Regions from separate parts of the Planococcus sp. APC 3906 genome, predicted to be linked through region 3. Evidence: riboswitches for the same ligand, from Rfam matches in the RefSeq annotation. Region 3 holds a riboswitch; each other region holds the start of a gene.
What was found. Region 3 has a riboswitch for S-adenosylmethionine ahead of QMA09_RS05110 (MetQ/NlpA family ABC transporter substrate-binding protein). Riboswitches for the same ligand answer to the same signal wherever they lie in the genome.
Positions count from the first base shown of each region.

Region 1: it holds a riboswitch for S-adenosylmethionine, as region 3 does, so the genes downstream of both, QMA09_RS12665 (transporter substrate-binding domain-containing protein) here and QMA09_RS05110 (MetQ/NlpA family ABC transporter substrate-binding protein) in region 3, are expected to answer to the same signal.
Region 2: it holds a riboswitch for S-adenosylmethionine, as region 3 does, so the genes downstream of both, QMA09_RS04410 (methionine ABC transporter ATP-binding protein) here and QMA09_RS05110 (MetQ/NlpA family ABC transporter substrate-binding protein) in region 3, are expected to answer to the same signal.

Region 1 is NZ_JASDCW010000022.1:17,067-21,290, forward strand. Features, by position in the region: gene QMA09_RS12660 (NADP-dependent oxidoreductase) at 160-1,095, opposite strand; SAM riboswitch class I at 1,397-1,503, shown strand; gene QMA09_RS12665 (transporter substrate-binding domain-containing protein) at 1,618-2,427, shown strand; gene QMA09_RS12670 (amino acid ABC transporter permease) at 2,449-3,171, shown strand; gene QMA09_RS12675 (amino acid ABC transporter ATP-binding protein) at 3,168-3,908, shown strand; gene mmuM (homocysteine S-methyltransferase) at 3,949-4,224, shown strand, end outside.
Region 2 is NZ_JASDCW010000005.1:3,453-7,676, forward strand. Features, by position in the region: gene QMA09_RS04405 (methionine ABC transporter permease) at 1-555, opposite strand, end outside; gene QMA09_RS04410 (methionine ABC transporter ATP-binding protein) at 545-1,558, opposite strand; SAM riboswitch class I at 1,630-1,738, opposite strand; gene QMA09_RS04415 (hypothetical protein) at 1,889-2,338, opposite strand; gene QMA09_RS04420 (DUF4181 domain-containing protein) at 2,476-2,910, shown strand; gene QMA09_RS04425 (hypothetical protein) at 3,031-3,837, opposite strand.
Region 3 is NZ_JASDCW010000005.1:161,372-165,595, forward strand. Features, by position in the region: gene QMA09_RS05105 (acyl-CoA dehydrogenase family protein) at 1-938, opposite strand, end outside; gene QMA09_RS05110 (MetQ/NlpA family ABC transporter substrate-binding protein) at 980-1,804, opposite strand; SAM riboswitch class I at 1,908-2,033, opposite strand; gene groL (chaperonin GroEL) at 2,206-3,837, opposite strand; gene groES (co-chaperone GroES) at 3,907-4,191, opposite strand.

The DNA of each region.
Region 1 (4,224 bases), on a different contig from region 3:
TACAAGGTGTCATGAGATATTCAGAAAAATAATCAGAACAGAAAAAAGAGACAGAAGACAGCCTTTACTGCCATTCTGTCTCCTATCGATTTAAAAGAGAATTTTCAGTGCCTTTTGTGGAGAAGGGCACTGTTTTTTATATTTTGCAAAACAAAGGCGTTATTTAACTTTAATAACGATTTTTCCGCGAGCATGATGAGTTTCACTTAACGCATGTGCAGCTTGAAGTGATTTTTCATTAAAATCAAAAGTTTCGCCAATCACTGCTTTTAATTTCCCGGCCTCATACAAATCAGCTAGCTTCTGCAATTGTTCACCTTTTGGATCAAGCCATAAGAAACCTGCTTCAACTTCATACTTTTGCGCCTCTTCTTCATTTGGCGGTGCAGCAATCGAAACCAATTTGCCTTTTGGTTTTAGAACTTTATAGCTGTTAGACTGAACTTCTCCGCCCATTGAATCCAAAACAAAATCATAATCATGCAGAATTTGGCTGAAATCTTCCGTTTTGTAATTAATCACTTGGTCTGCACCCAAGGATTTCACAAACTCTTCATTTTCTTCGCTTGCTGTCGTTGTGACATAAGCACCGAGTGATTTAGCGATCTGAATCGCAAAGGTTCCAACTCCGCCAGCTCCTGCATGAATAAGAACCTTGTCATCTTTCTTTACGCCTGCAAAGTCTACCAGGCATTGCCACGCAGTGAGCCCTGCCAGGGGAATAGCCGCAGCTTCCTCGAAACTCATTGAAGCGGGCATTTTAGCGAGCAAGTTTTCATCCACTGGTGCATATTCAGCGTAAGTGCCCTGTCTTGTTGTGGCTGGCCGTGTAAAGACGCGCTCACCTACTTCAAAGTTTCTTACGTTGCTTCCTTTTTTCACAATAATTCCTGCAGCATCCCAACCGAGGATAATCGGAAATTCAAATGGCAGCATATCGGTTAAATACCCTGCACGAACTTTCCAATCGATCGGGTTAATGGAGGTTGCATGAATCTCCACTAACACTTGATCTTCGTGAATTGAAGGTTGGTCTACTTCTCTTTCTTGTAACACATCTTTATCTCCATATTGGTCAATGACAATTGCTTTCAAGTGATGACCTCCCTGTATTTTAGCTGGAACAGTTCCTGATCTGTTTTCCCATGAAAAAGCAGGTTAACAGAAATGTTTGGCTCCAGCTGATTAGTAGAAGAGTAACAAAAATAGAAAAGCGCCGTCAATATTCCTGATTCCTGCGCGCCATTAAAGAGGGAGAGGCCTTTCAAAATATGATTATGAATCAAAAACCTTAAATTTCCATGGGAAAATCAGTGTAAATTCAAAATAAATGAAAAATGTGTTTGACAGGAGAGCCAATGTCAAATACTATCGTTAATATGTAAAAAAATTAAATAACTTATCAAGAGAGACTGAGGGACAGGCCCTGTGAAGTCCAGCAACCATCATGTTTATGAGAGGTGCTAATTCCTGCAGGGTGTTTTTCATTCTGAGAGATAAGAAATTGGTCGAGCCTCTTTCCTATTTGAAAGAGGCTTTTTTGCATCTAAAAACAGGGAGATCACACGCACGTTCCGCAAGAATAATAACAATAAGACAGAGAAAAGGGGCTTGAACATGAAAAGAAATCATTATTTATTCGTATCATTGTTTTTATTAGCAGCAGGCACACTCGGCGGCTGTTCGTCAAAGGAAGCGACAAGCGCAACGGGCGACCAAGTGATTTTGGTAGGGACGCAGAATGATTACCCGCCATTCGCCTTTGCGGACGACAACAATGAGTTGACCGGCTACGACATCGAAGTGGTCAAAGCGATTGATGAACAATTGGACGGCTACGCATTCGAGTTTGTCGCCGTGCCGTGGGACAGCATGTTTCTTGCTTTGGAGTCCAATAAAATCCAGGCAATCGCCGACCAGGTAGCTAAGACGCCTGAACGCCAGGCAAAATACTTGTTCACCGATGAATCTTATTTTGCCGCTGAAACGGTCATTGCCGTGAAATCGGGAAGAGAAGACATCCAAACGATCGAAGATCTGGAAGGCAAGGCGGTCGGCGCATTAGCGGGCGATTCGTATACGCTTTTGCTGGAGGAATACAACGAAACGGCGAAAACCCCGATCGACTTGAAATACAGTGAAAGCGGCAACCCTTCGGAAATTCTGCAGGATGTCCAAAATGGCCGTGTGGATGCTTATGTCAATGATCCGATTATGATCGATGCGGTGTTGGAAAAGAACGATTTGGGCGTCGAGATCGTGGGCCAGCCCTTGGTCAATGATGACATGGGCATTGTCTTGAAAAATGGCGAGCAGGGCGAAGAGTTGAAAGCATTGGTAGACCCGATCCTGGAACAGCTTAAACAGGACGGCACCTTAGCAGAACTATCGGAAAAATGGACTGGCGGAGAATATATTCCTGAATAGGTTCGTGGAAGGAAAGAGAAAATGGAGAATTTACTGGATCTGAATTTTTTAATCGAAAGTTTTCCTGCCATTGTTTCCCGGCTGCCCATTACGATCGGGATAGCGGTCGGCTCCTTGGTTTTGAGTTTGTTTATCGGCGTGTTTACAGCATTGATCAAAATATACAAAGTTCCGGTATTAAGCGTAATTTCATCGATATACGTTTCGTTTATCAGGGGAACGCCTTTGCTCGTTCAAATCTACCTCGTGTTTTACGGCATACCGAAAATCATTTACTTTTTGCAGATCGAATACGGCTGGCTGCAATCGGCAGACGTCAATAGCATAGCGCCTGAAGTCTATGCGCTGCTGGCATTTTCCGTCAACCTCGGTGCGTATTTATCCGAAACGATCCGGTCCGCCATCGAATCGGTGGACCGCGGACAATTTGAAGCCGCGAAAGCGATCGGCATGAGCCCGACGGCGATGATGCTGAAAATCATTTTCCCGCAGGCGTTGGCCGTCGCGATACCGAACCTCGGCAATATGTTCATCAGCACGATCAAGGACACGTCGCTTGTGTTCATCATCGGGGTCATCGACATTATGGGGCAAGCCAAAATTCTCGGTTCACGCGGCTTGGCATTTTTTGAAGTGTATATTGCGGTATCCATTGTTTACTGGATTCTTTGCATCATCGTGGAGCGGGTGCTCGTGAAAATAGAGAAGCGGGCGCGCAGATATGAAAGAGGGATTGCGGCATGATCAAGTTAGAAAACATCCACAAATACTACGGCAGCCAGCACGTCCTGAAAGGAATCGACCTCGAGGTCTCGAAAGGCGAGATTGTTTCGATTTTGGGGCCAAGCGGATCGGGGAAATCGACGCTGCTGCGCTGCATCAATTTCCTGGAACAGCCGACGAGCGGCATCGTGGAAATCGGCGGCAAAAGAGTAGACGTCGAATCCGCCAGCAAAGCAGATGTGTTCGCGCTGCGGACGTCGACCGGAATGGTCTTTCAACAATATAATTTATTTAAAAATTTGACCGTGCTGGACAATGTCATGATTGGGCTTACGAGCGTCAAGCAATTGAAAAAAGACGAAGCAAAAAAGAAGAGCCTGGACATCCTGGAGCGGGTCGGATTGACGAACCGGCTCAGCCATTACCCGGCACAATTATCCGGCGGCCAGCAGCAGCGGGTGGGGATTGCCCGCGCGCTTGCGCTGAATCCCGAAGTTCTATTGTTCGATGAACCGACATCTTCACTTGATCCGGAGCTGGTTGATGAAGTGTTGGCCACGATCAGAGGCGTAGCAGCGACCGGGAAGACGATGTTCATCGTGACCCATGAGCTCCAGTTCGCCCGTGAAATCTCGGACCGCGTCATTTTCATGGAAGACGGCGTGATTGTCGAAGAAGGAACGCCCGAACAGCTTTTCACGCAGCCGAAAGCGGAAAGAACAAAGCAGTTTTTAAGTAAAGCAAGCCGGAATAAATAAAAAGGATCAACGAGCTTGGATATGGGAAGGATGTTTTGGAATGAACCCAATCGAACAAATTTTGAAAAGCTTTCCTATCGTCATACTTGACGGGGCAATGGCGACGGAGCTTGAAAATTACGGCTGCAATTTAAACGACCGTTTATGGTCAGCGAAAGTGTTGATGGAAAATCCGGAATTGATCAAGAAAGTCCACCTCGATTATTTTCAAGCCGGCGCGGATTGCGCGATTACGGCGAGTTACCAGGCGACGATCGAAGGCTATAAAGAAAAAGGGCTGACGGCTGAAGAGGCGGCGGACTTGATCACAAAATCG
Region 2 (4,224 bases), 160 kb from region 3:
GAAGCGGATCGCCAAATCGCCGATGCCGCCCCCGCCGACGACTCCCGCCATCGCGGAATAGGCGACCAACGAGATGATGGTGATCGTGACGCCTTGGATGATGCCCGGCTTCGCTTCCGGCAACAACACATCTTTGATGATCATCCACGGCGTGGCGCCGACCGCAACTGCCGCTTCAATGACGCCTTTGTCGATTTCCCGCAGCGAGGTTTCAACGATGCGGGCAAAAAACGGGATGGCAGCGACCGATAGCGATACGCTTGCTGCCGCTGGTCCGATTGTCGAGTCCACCAATAGCTTCGTCAATGGAATCAATGCGACGAGCAGGATGATGAACGGAATCGACCGCACCATGTTGACGATAAAGCCGAGAATCGACTTGATTGCCCGGTTTTCCAGAAACAAGCCTTTGTCGGTGACGAACAGCACGATGCCGAGCGGCAAGCCGACGACAATGGCAATCGCGAGCGACACGCCGATCATGTATAAGGTTTCGCCGAACGCTTTGGAAATATCCGGCCATAATTCGATCATATGCTGAAAATCAAAGCCCATTTTGAATCACCTCCACTTTTGCGCCACGGCCTTCCATATACGTAATGGCCCTCCGGATGTTGTCGGGATGCCCTTCAATCTCCATCAAGAACAAACCGAGCGGCTTTTCCTGTATATATTCAATCGTGCCGTGGAGAAAATTCCCTTTGACGTCAAAATGCTGGACGGTATCGGTGATGACGCCTTCTCCGGCCACCGCTCCCTTGAACTGCACTTTGATGATGCTGCCTGTACACGCATCGAGAATCGGCTGCGGCACATCAAACGACACGACCGAAGAAATGAACTCTTTCGTCAAATCGGTTTTGGGATCTGAGAAGATGTCGTAGACTTCCCCTTCCTCGATGACCTTGCCGTCCTGCATGACCGCCATGCGGTCGCAGATTTCTTTGACGACGTTCATTTCGTGGGTGATGAGGACAATCGTGATATTCAGTTCCCGGTTGATCTTTTTCAACAGCCGCAGGATCGACAGCGTCGTGTTCGGGTCCAGCGCGGATGTCGCTTCGTCGCAAAGCAGGACCGACGGGTTGTTCGCCAGCGCCCGTGCAATGCCGACGCGCTGCTTTTGCCCGCCGCTCAGCTGTGCCGGATAAACGTCTTTCTTATCCGCCAGCCCGACCATGTCCAGCAGTTCGTCAACCCGTTTCGCCGACTCTTCTTTTGGCCGCTTCGCCGCTTTCAGCGCAAATGCGACGTTTTCGCCGACCGTCTTTTGGCTGATCAAATAGAAATGCTGGAAGATCATGCCGATTTTCAGCCGCGCCTGGCGCAGCTTTTCGCCGCGAAGATGGGTCAGGTTCAAGCCGTCAACTTCAATATCGCCGCTTGTCGGCTGTTCCAATAAATTCATGCAGCGCAGCAGCGAGCTTTTCCCTGCTCCCGAGTAGCCGACGATGCCGAAAATTTCGCCTTCGTTGATGGCCAGCGTGACGTTGTCGACGCCGGTCACCAGGCCATTTTTTGTTTTGTAGTCTTTTGATAAGTTCTGTATGCGGATCATGATGGCCCTCCTCTTTCCTGCCAATAAAAAAGTGCCCCTTTCATAGAGAAAGAAGCACCGTAAATGGAATTGGTTTATCTTTCAGAATGAAATCATTCTGCAGGATTTAGCACCTTCCCAGCTCGTGCTGGGGGTTGCTGGACGTCATCGGGCCTGTCCCTCGGTCTCTCTTGATAATGTTCCATATGAAGTTGTGTGTTGGCTTGGATTCAATAGTAAAGGACATTCCAAATGCTGTCAAACCTTTTTTGGCAAAGAAATTGATTTTTTGAAATTGTTGGAGCTGTTTCGAGGAGAGGTACTATTCATATTAGGTGGTATTCAAAACCATTAAGGGGCAAATCCATAATAGAAAAAGAAGTGCGCGTAAACACCAAATACTGAAATCACTAAACATAGAAAAACAAACAAAATCATCATGATTATTTTCGACGCTTTTCCAATTGCTAGTTTCTGAATCCCCTTATAAGTATGAATGCACAACGCCGCCACCAGCGGGATCATCAACAAGAAATAAAAAACGAAGATGCCATTTGCAAACACATCAAAGTAATCCCGATCCACACTTTCAGCCGTTCTAAAATAATGTGTAAACCAAACATATGAAATGAGAAAAGCCGATTGCATCACCACCGCATAAATGAACAAAGGAATTCGGTATCTCCCCAGATTGCTCAGCTTCCAAAAAACAAAACAATACATGATCGCTGCAATTATCCCTGTATATAAATTATACGGATAAAAAATACAATCACCTTCCTGAGCTCTGATTTCTTTCAACTTCAATCATACCAATAATACCCATAAATTCAATTTCCCCTTAACTGCAGGCTGCTTTAAACACTCCAATTTAATCACATTATTTGGAATTATATGTTAAAGTCAAGCTATAGAATCTGTAATGACAGCGGAGGTGAATGATCCTGTATGCAATTGAATCATCGTTTTGGTTAAAGCTGTTCTTTTTAATTGCCGTTATGTCTTTAGCGATGTTCCTATTCAATGCACTCATGCGCAAACTCTTGAAAGTGGAGCGGCCAAAAGCGTTCTCCCATAACCATGTGAACGATACACACAAGAAAATCGACTGGAGCATCCGGATTTTGTTCATTTTCCTGATGCTGATCGGCGGTTTTATCAATGCAACAAGGCTTGATGAAGAGACTTATTTGTTCTTGGAAACCTGGTTCCTATTGTTTGTACTGGTCTTCATCACTGAAACAATCCGGGCGGTCATGGAGCGGAAATATGCGAAGAATCCGAATGCCTATCTTTATACCGTCTCACAAATGGTTTTCGCCACGCTTCTTGTGATTGTCGTATTTTCCACTGATTTTTTCGGTATCTTTTAACTTTCCGTTGCAAGCACATCCATTTTCAGCAATTCCGCTTCCACCTAAAAAATCCATTCCATTGGACCAGTTGTCCTCGGGAATGGATTTTTTAGCTGCTCTTTTTCTAAAGGCGTGTATTTATTGATCCCCTATATTCCGCAGCAAGAAAACCAACGCAATGGAACAGCCTAACGTCAATGTGATCCACAACGGAATAAACGGATCTAACACTCCTATATTCCGGTAACTGATCACCGTCATGATGATTAACGCCAATCCATAAGCTGTGGCTTTTACGAGCACCACCGAACCCACTACCGGTCCCCAGCGGTTTTTTCGCCATAACAATAGACCGCCAACAATCATGGAAGGGGTTAACAGCGTCAAATCGACAGCAAACACCACCGCCGTTGGATGATCCGTTTGCAAAATGCTTTCGTGCACCTGCCCGGTAAAGACAAAACTGAGCGACAATGCAATCCACATGCCCCCGAGCAATGCCGCAAACATCAACATAAATACGCTTACGGTTTTATACGGGAGCTTTTCACTGAAGCTTCGACTCCATTCCTGCACATCGGTTTGGAGCAACGCCAAAACAAGTGCGTATATTGAAAACACGAACAACGCTGCGTAGAGCAAAAAGAACACATTAAAGACAGCGCCGAAAAGATAGAACATGTAGTTGTAGATCATATACCACAACGATCCCATCCAGAAGAGCCGGCCTCTTTTAGAAGCACGCAACGAATAAAACAGCGAAACCAGCAGCATGGGCACCATGAGAAACAAAGTCACAAGATCGTTGCCTTGCCAAGCAGCAACAACGAGCTCATTGTCCCGGTAAAGCCCTTCAACGAACAGCCCGCCCCAAGAGGAAATACCAGCCATCAACGCGATCAACACCGAAACGAGCAGCAGGGTTTTATGTTTCATTTTCAGCATCCGAATTTCCTCCCTTTGCCAGAACCGCTAAACTAATTGTTCTTTATCGTTAGACGGATTTAATGTGGAGGTTTTCATGTTTTTGTTATTACCAATCCTACTACAATTAAGATAGCCTTACTCAGAAAGTTTCAATCAGTTTTTTTTTCAGCAGCAGATAAGTATGTTCTCACAAAAATACACCCTCATCATTCAGATTTTGGATGTGCATTTTATATGGAGTTTAACAAGAAATAAGGTGGGTAGAAATTTGTATAGCCCTTAAAATTCCTTTCAACTATTTCACTGCAAATATCAAGGCAGGACAACTTTATTTTGCTTCACCCTTATGCCTTAAGGCAAAAGATGGAATTTCCTCCAGAAGAGCATAAATTTTAACGTTGGAAA
Region 3 (4,224 bases):
TTTGATCGTTCCTCTTCATTCGACTCATCCCACTGCTTCGCCACAGAATATAAAAAATGTCTCGCTCTGACTAATTCCAATTCGATTTGACCAATCTTTTGTTTCACATTCGGCAGCTCGATAATTGGACCGTTAAGACTATTCGGCGAGTATTCTTTTGCAAAACTGATGGCATAATCCTGTGCTGCCTGTGCAATGCCGAGGTAGCATGCCGGAATATGAAGCAGCCATCCAGCTGCCTGTTTTTTTCCGGGTTCGAGAATTTCGACTAATGAGTCTTCCTCAAGCTTGACGTTATTCAATATCAAATCATGGCTCCCTGTGCCTTTCATCGCCATGCTATCCCAGGTTTCTTCGATTTCTACTCCCGCTTTTGACCGTGGAATGAGAAAAAATCCAATTTCACCTGTCTCTTCAATCGTCGCTGTTACGTTGTAATAATCCAATACGGGAGCCATTGTTGTAAACGTCTTCCTGCCATTAATAACCCAATGCAACCCATCCTTTTTAGCCGTTGTGGAAGGTTTTCCTCCCCTTGTCGGACTTCCTGTTTGTTTTTCAGTCGCACAGTTATTGATCAACGTCCCATTTTCTCTGACATCATCATATAAAGTTTTTAGCGTAGACTCTTTCCATCTATTCTTTTCTCCCAGATCTTTAATGATTCCCATATGCCAGCCGATGGATAATCCTGTGGACCCATCTGCCTTGCTGATCACTTCTTGGCAGCGCAGCATCTCATATAACGAGATGCCCGCTCCCCCATACTCCAACGGAATCGTCAATGAAGGATAATGGATTGCTTTCAGTTCTTTAAAATTCTCAAATGGAAACCTTCCTTCAAGATCATTTTCGGCCGCTCTCTCTGAGAAGGAGGAAACCGTACGTGTTAGTATCTGCAAACGCTCTTCAAAAGTATTAGCTGCTGTGATATCCATATACACTTCACCTTTCTTTTTCTAACCCGCGTTCTTAGTTATTAATTCCATTCCTCTGTCAAGATGAACCCGTCATACTGTTCATTCGACTCGATGTATTCCTTAAATTCCTCTGATTCATATGCTGCTTTCAAATCTTTCGCCCATTCTGCATCTTCATTTTCTTCATCAATCGTTACAACGATCCGATGCTGTTCAGGTGTATCTTCAATCTTGAGGGCATCTGTAATTTTCCGGTCCGGAGCATTGGCAATATAATTGCCATTGACGACACCAAAGTCAATGTCCTGCAGCGATACTAGAATTTGAGCAGGGTCTAATACTTTGATATCAATATCGTAATCGGCTGTTTCAACACCCTTTAGGTTAAAATCAGTCACACCTGCATCAGATGAGACAGTCACCCATCCCAACTCTTCAAGAATACGCACCGCTCTTTCCTGGTTTACCGGATCATTCGGCACCCCTACAGTCGTTCCGTCTTCCACTTCATCCAAGGATTGATGTTGTTCTGAATATAATCCTTGAGGGGCACTCGGCACGAAAGCAATACCTGTCATATTCATGTTTAATTCATCATTCATTCCTTCCATATAAGCGGTACTCTGAAAAATACTTGCATCAATTGAACCTTCTTGCATTGCCGGATTCAACTGCATATTCTGGGAGAAGGTTGTCGTATCAACGGTGTATCCTTTCTCCTCTAAGATGGGCAAAATGCCTTCTTTGAATTGCTGCTCGTACGTGCCCACTCCGAATCCAACCCGCACTTCTTTCGCATCTTCTCCAGATGCTTGATCATTTCCGCAACCTGCTAGCAACAGGGATGCTGCAACCCCCAACACACCAATTAAATGCTTTTTCATCTGCTATCTCTCCCTACTTTTCATTTTTCGTTGCTTCTGGCCTTCCCTTGAATAGAAAAAAGCCCCTCTCCATAACTAAGAAGAGGGGCTCACGGTCCGGCTCTTCTCATCTTTCAAGTGCTGTCTAAGGCACTTGCAGGATTTGGCACAGTTACAAATTGGATTGTTTCCAATTAGTTCCGCTGCCGAAGCTTCAAAGGGCCAGTCCCTCCACTTCTCTAGATAAGAATTTATGTATACTCGAAATTAAATGCCGAGTAATCTGATATGATTAATACAATAACAGACGATCCATTTTATTACAATACACTTAGAAGAAATCAATTTAATATTTTATCCATTAAAATAGAAAAAGTCCCTCTCACTAAGTGAAAGGGATTTTTTCTGGAAGGGCTGATGAATTACATCATGCCGCCCATGCCGCCCATATCAGGCATGCCGCCGCCTTGACCTGCTGGTTCTGGGATGTCTGCGACAACTGCTTCAGTCGTCAAGAACATCGCTGCTACAGATGCCGCGTTTTGTAGTGCTGAACGCGTCACTTTAGTAGGATCGACGATTCCTTCTTCAAGCATGTTGACCCATTTGCCATTCGCTGCGTTAAAGCCGATGCCGACTTCTTCCGATTTCAAGCGGTGAACGATGATCGATCCTTCAAGGCCTGCGTTCGTTGCGATTTGGCGTACTGGCTCCTCCAACGCGCGAAGAACGATTTTGACGCCTGTTGCTTCGTCGCCTTCTCTTGTTTCAAGAAGTTCCGCGACTTTATTGTAGACATTGACAAGCGCTGTACCACCGCCTGCAACGATTCCTTCTTCTACTGCTGCGCGCGTTGCGTTCAAAGCATCTTCAATGCGCAATTTGCGTTCTTTCAATTCGGTTTCAGTAGCCGCTCCGACTTTGATGACTGCTACGCCGCCGGCAAGTTTCGCCAAACGTTCCTGCAATTTCTCTTTGTCGAATTCTGAAGTCGTTTCTTCCAGCTGGTTGCGGATTTGCGCCACGCGGGCAACAATCTTCTGCTGGTCTCCAGCGCCTTCAACGATTGTCGTGTTTTCTTTCGATACGACAACTTTCGATGCACGGCCAAGCTGTGTGATGTTCGTTGTTTTCAATTCCAAGCCAAGGTCTTCCGTGATGACTTCCGCACCCGTAAGTGCAGCAATGTCTTCAAGCATCGCTTTGCGGCGATCGCCGAAGCCAGGAGCTTTAACAGCTACAGCATTAAACGTTCCACGCAATTTGTTGACGACCAATGTAGCCAACGCTTCGCCTTCAACGTCTTCCGCTACAATCAATAGCGGTTTGCTTTGCTGAACAACTTGCTCAAGCACTGGAAGGATTTCCTGGATGTTGCCGATTTTCTTGTCAGTGACAAGGATGAACGGGTTTTCAAGGACCGCTTCCATTTTATCCGAATCTGTCACCATATATGGCGACTGGTAGCCGCGGTCGAATTGCATGCCTTCCACAACATCCAATTCCGTCGTGAAGCCGCGTGATTCTTCCAGCGTGATAACGCCGTCGTTGCCAACGCGCTCCATCGCTTCAGCGATCAAGTTGCCCACTTCAGCATCTCCAGAAGAAATTGCCGCAACTTGTGAAATGGATTCTTTTCCTTCGATTTGCTGGGAAACGGCTTTCAAGCCTTCCACAGCGCTTTCAACAGCCAATTCGATCCCACGGCGGATGCCGACAGGGTTCGCGCCTGCAGTGACGTTTTTAAGGCCTTCACGGATCATTGCCTGCGCAAGCACCGTTGCCGTTGTCGTACCGTCTCCTGCGATGTCATTCGTTTTAGAAGCGACTTCCGCCACCAATTTCGCGCCCATGTTTTCGAACGGGTTTTCAAGTTCGATTTCTTTCGCGATCGTTACGCCGTCATTCGTGATGAGGGGCGAACCGAATTTCTTCTCAAGTACAACGTTGCGCCCTTTCGGCCCAAGTGTCACTTTCACTGCATCTGCCAATTTATCAACACCGCGCAGCATCTGGCTGCGTGCATCTTCGCTGAATAAAATCTCTTTTGCCATGTTTAGTTTCCTCCTCTATCTAGTTAACGTGTTCTAATGTATCGCCCGCAAATTGCGGGAATATATGGCTTAGCCTAATACAGCTAAAATGTCGTTTTCGCGCAAGATCAAGTATTCGTTGCCTTCGTATTTAAGTTCAGATCCTGCATATTTCGAGAAGATGACCCGGTCGCCTTCTTTGACGTCCAATTCAGTGCGCTGTCCATTGTCGCGGATAAGTCCGTTGCCAACAGCGATCACTTTGCCTTCCTGCGGTTTTTCCTGTGCCGATCCCGGCAATACAATCCCGCTTGAAGTTTTTTCTTCAGCTTCGATAAGCTTAATAATTACGCGATCTCCTAATGGTCTTAACAATTGAAACACCCTCCTCAGATTATCTAAATAATT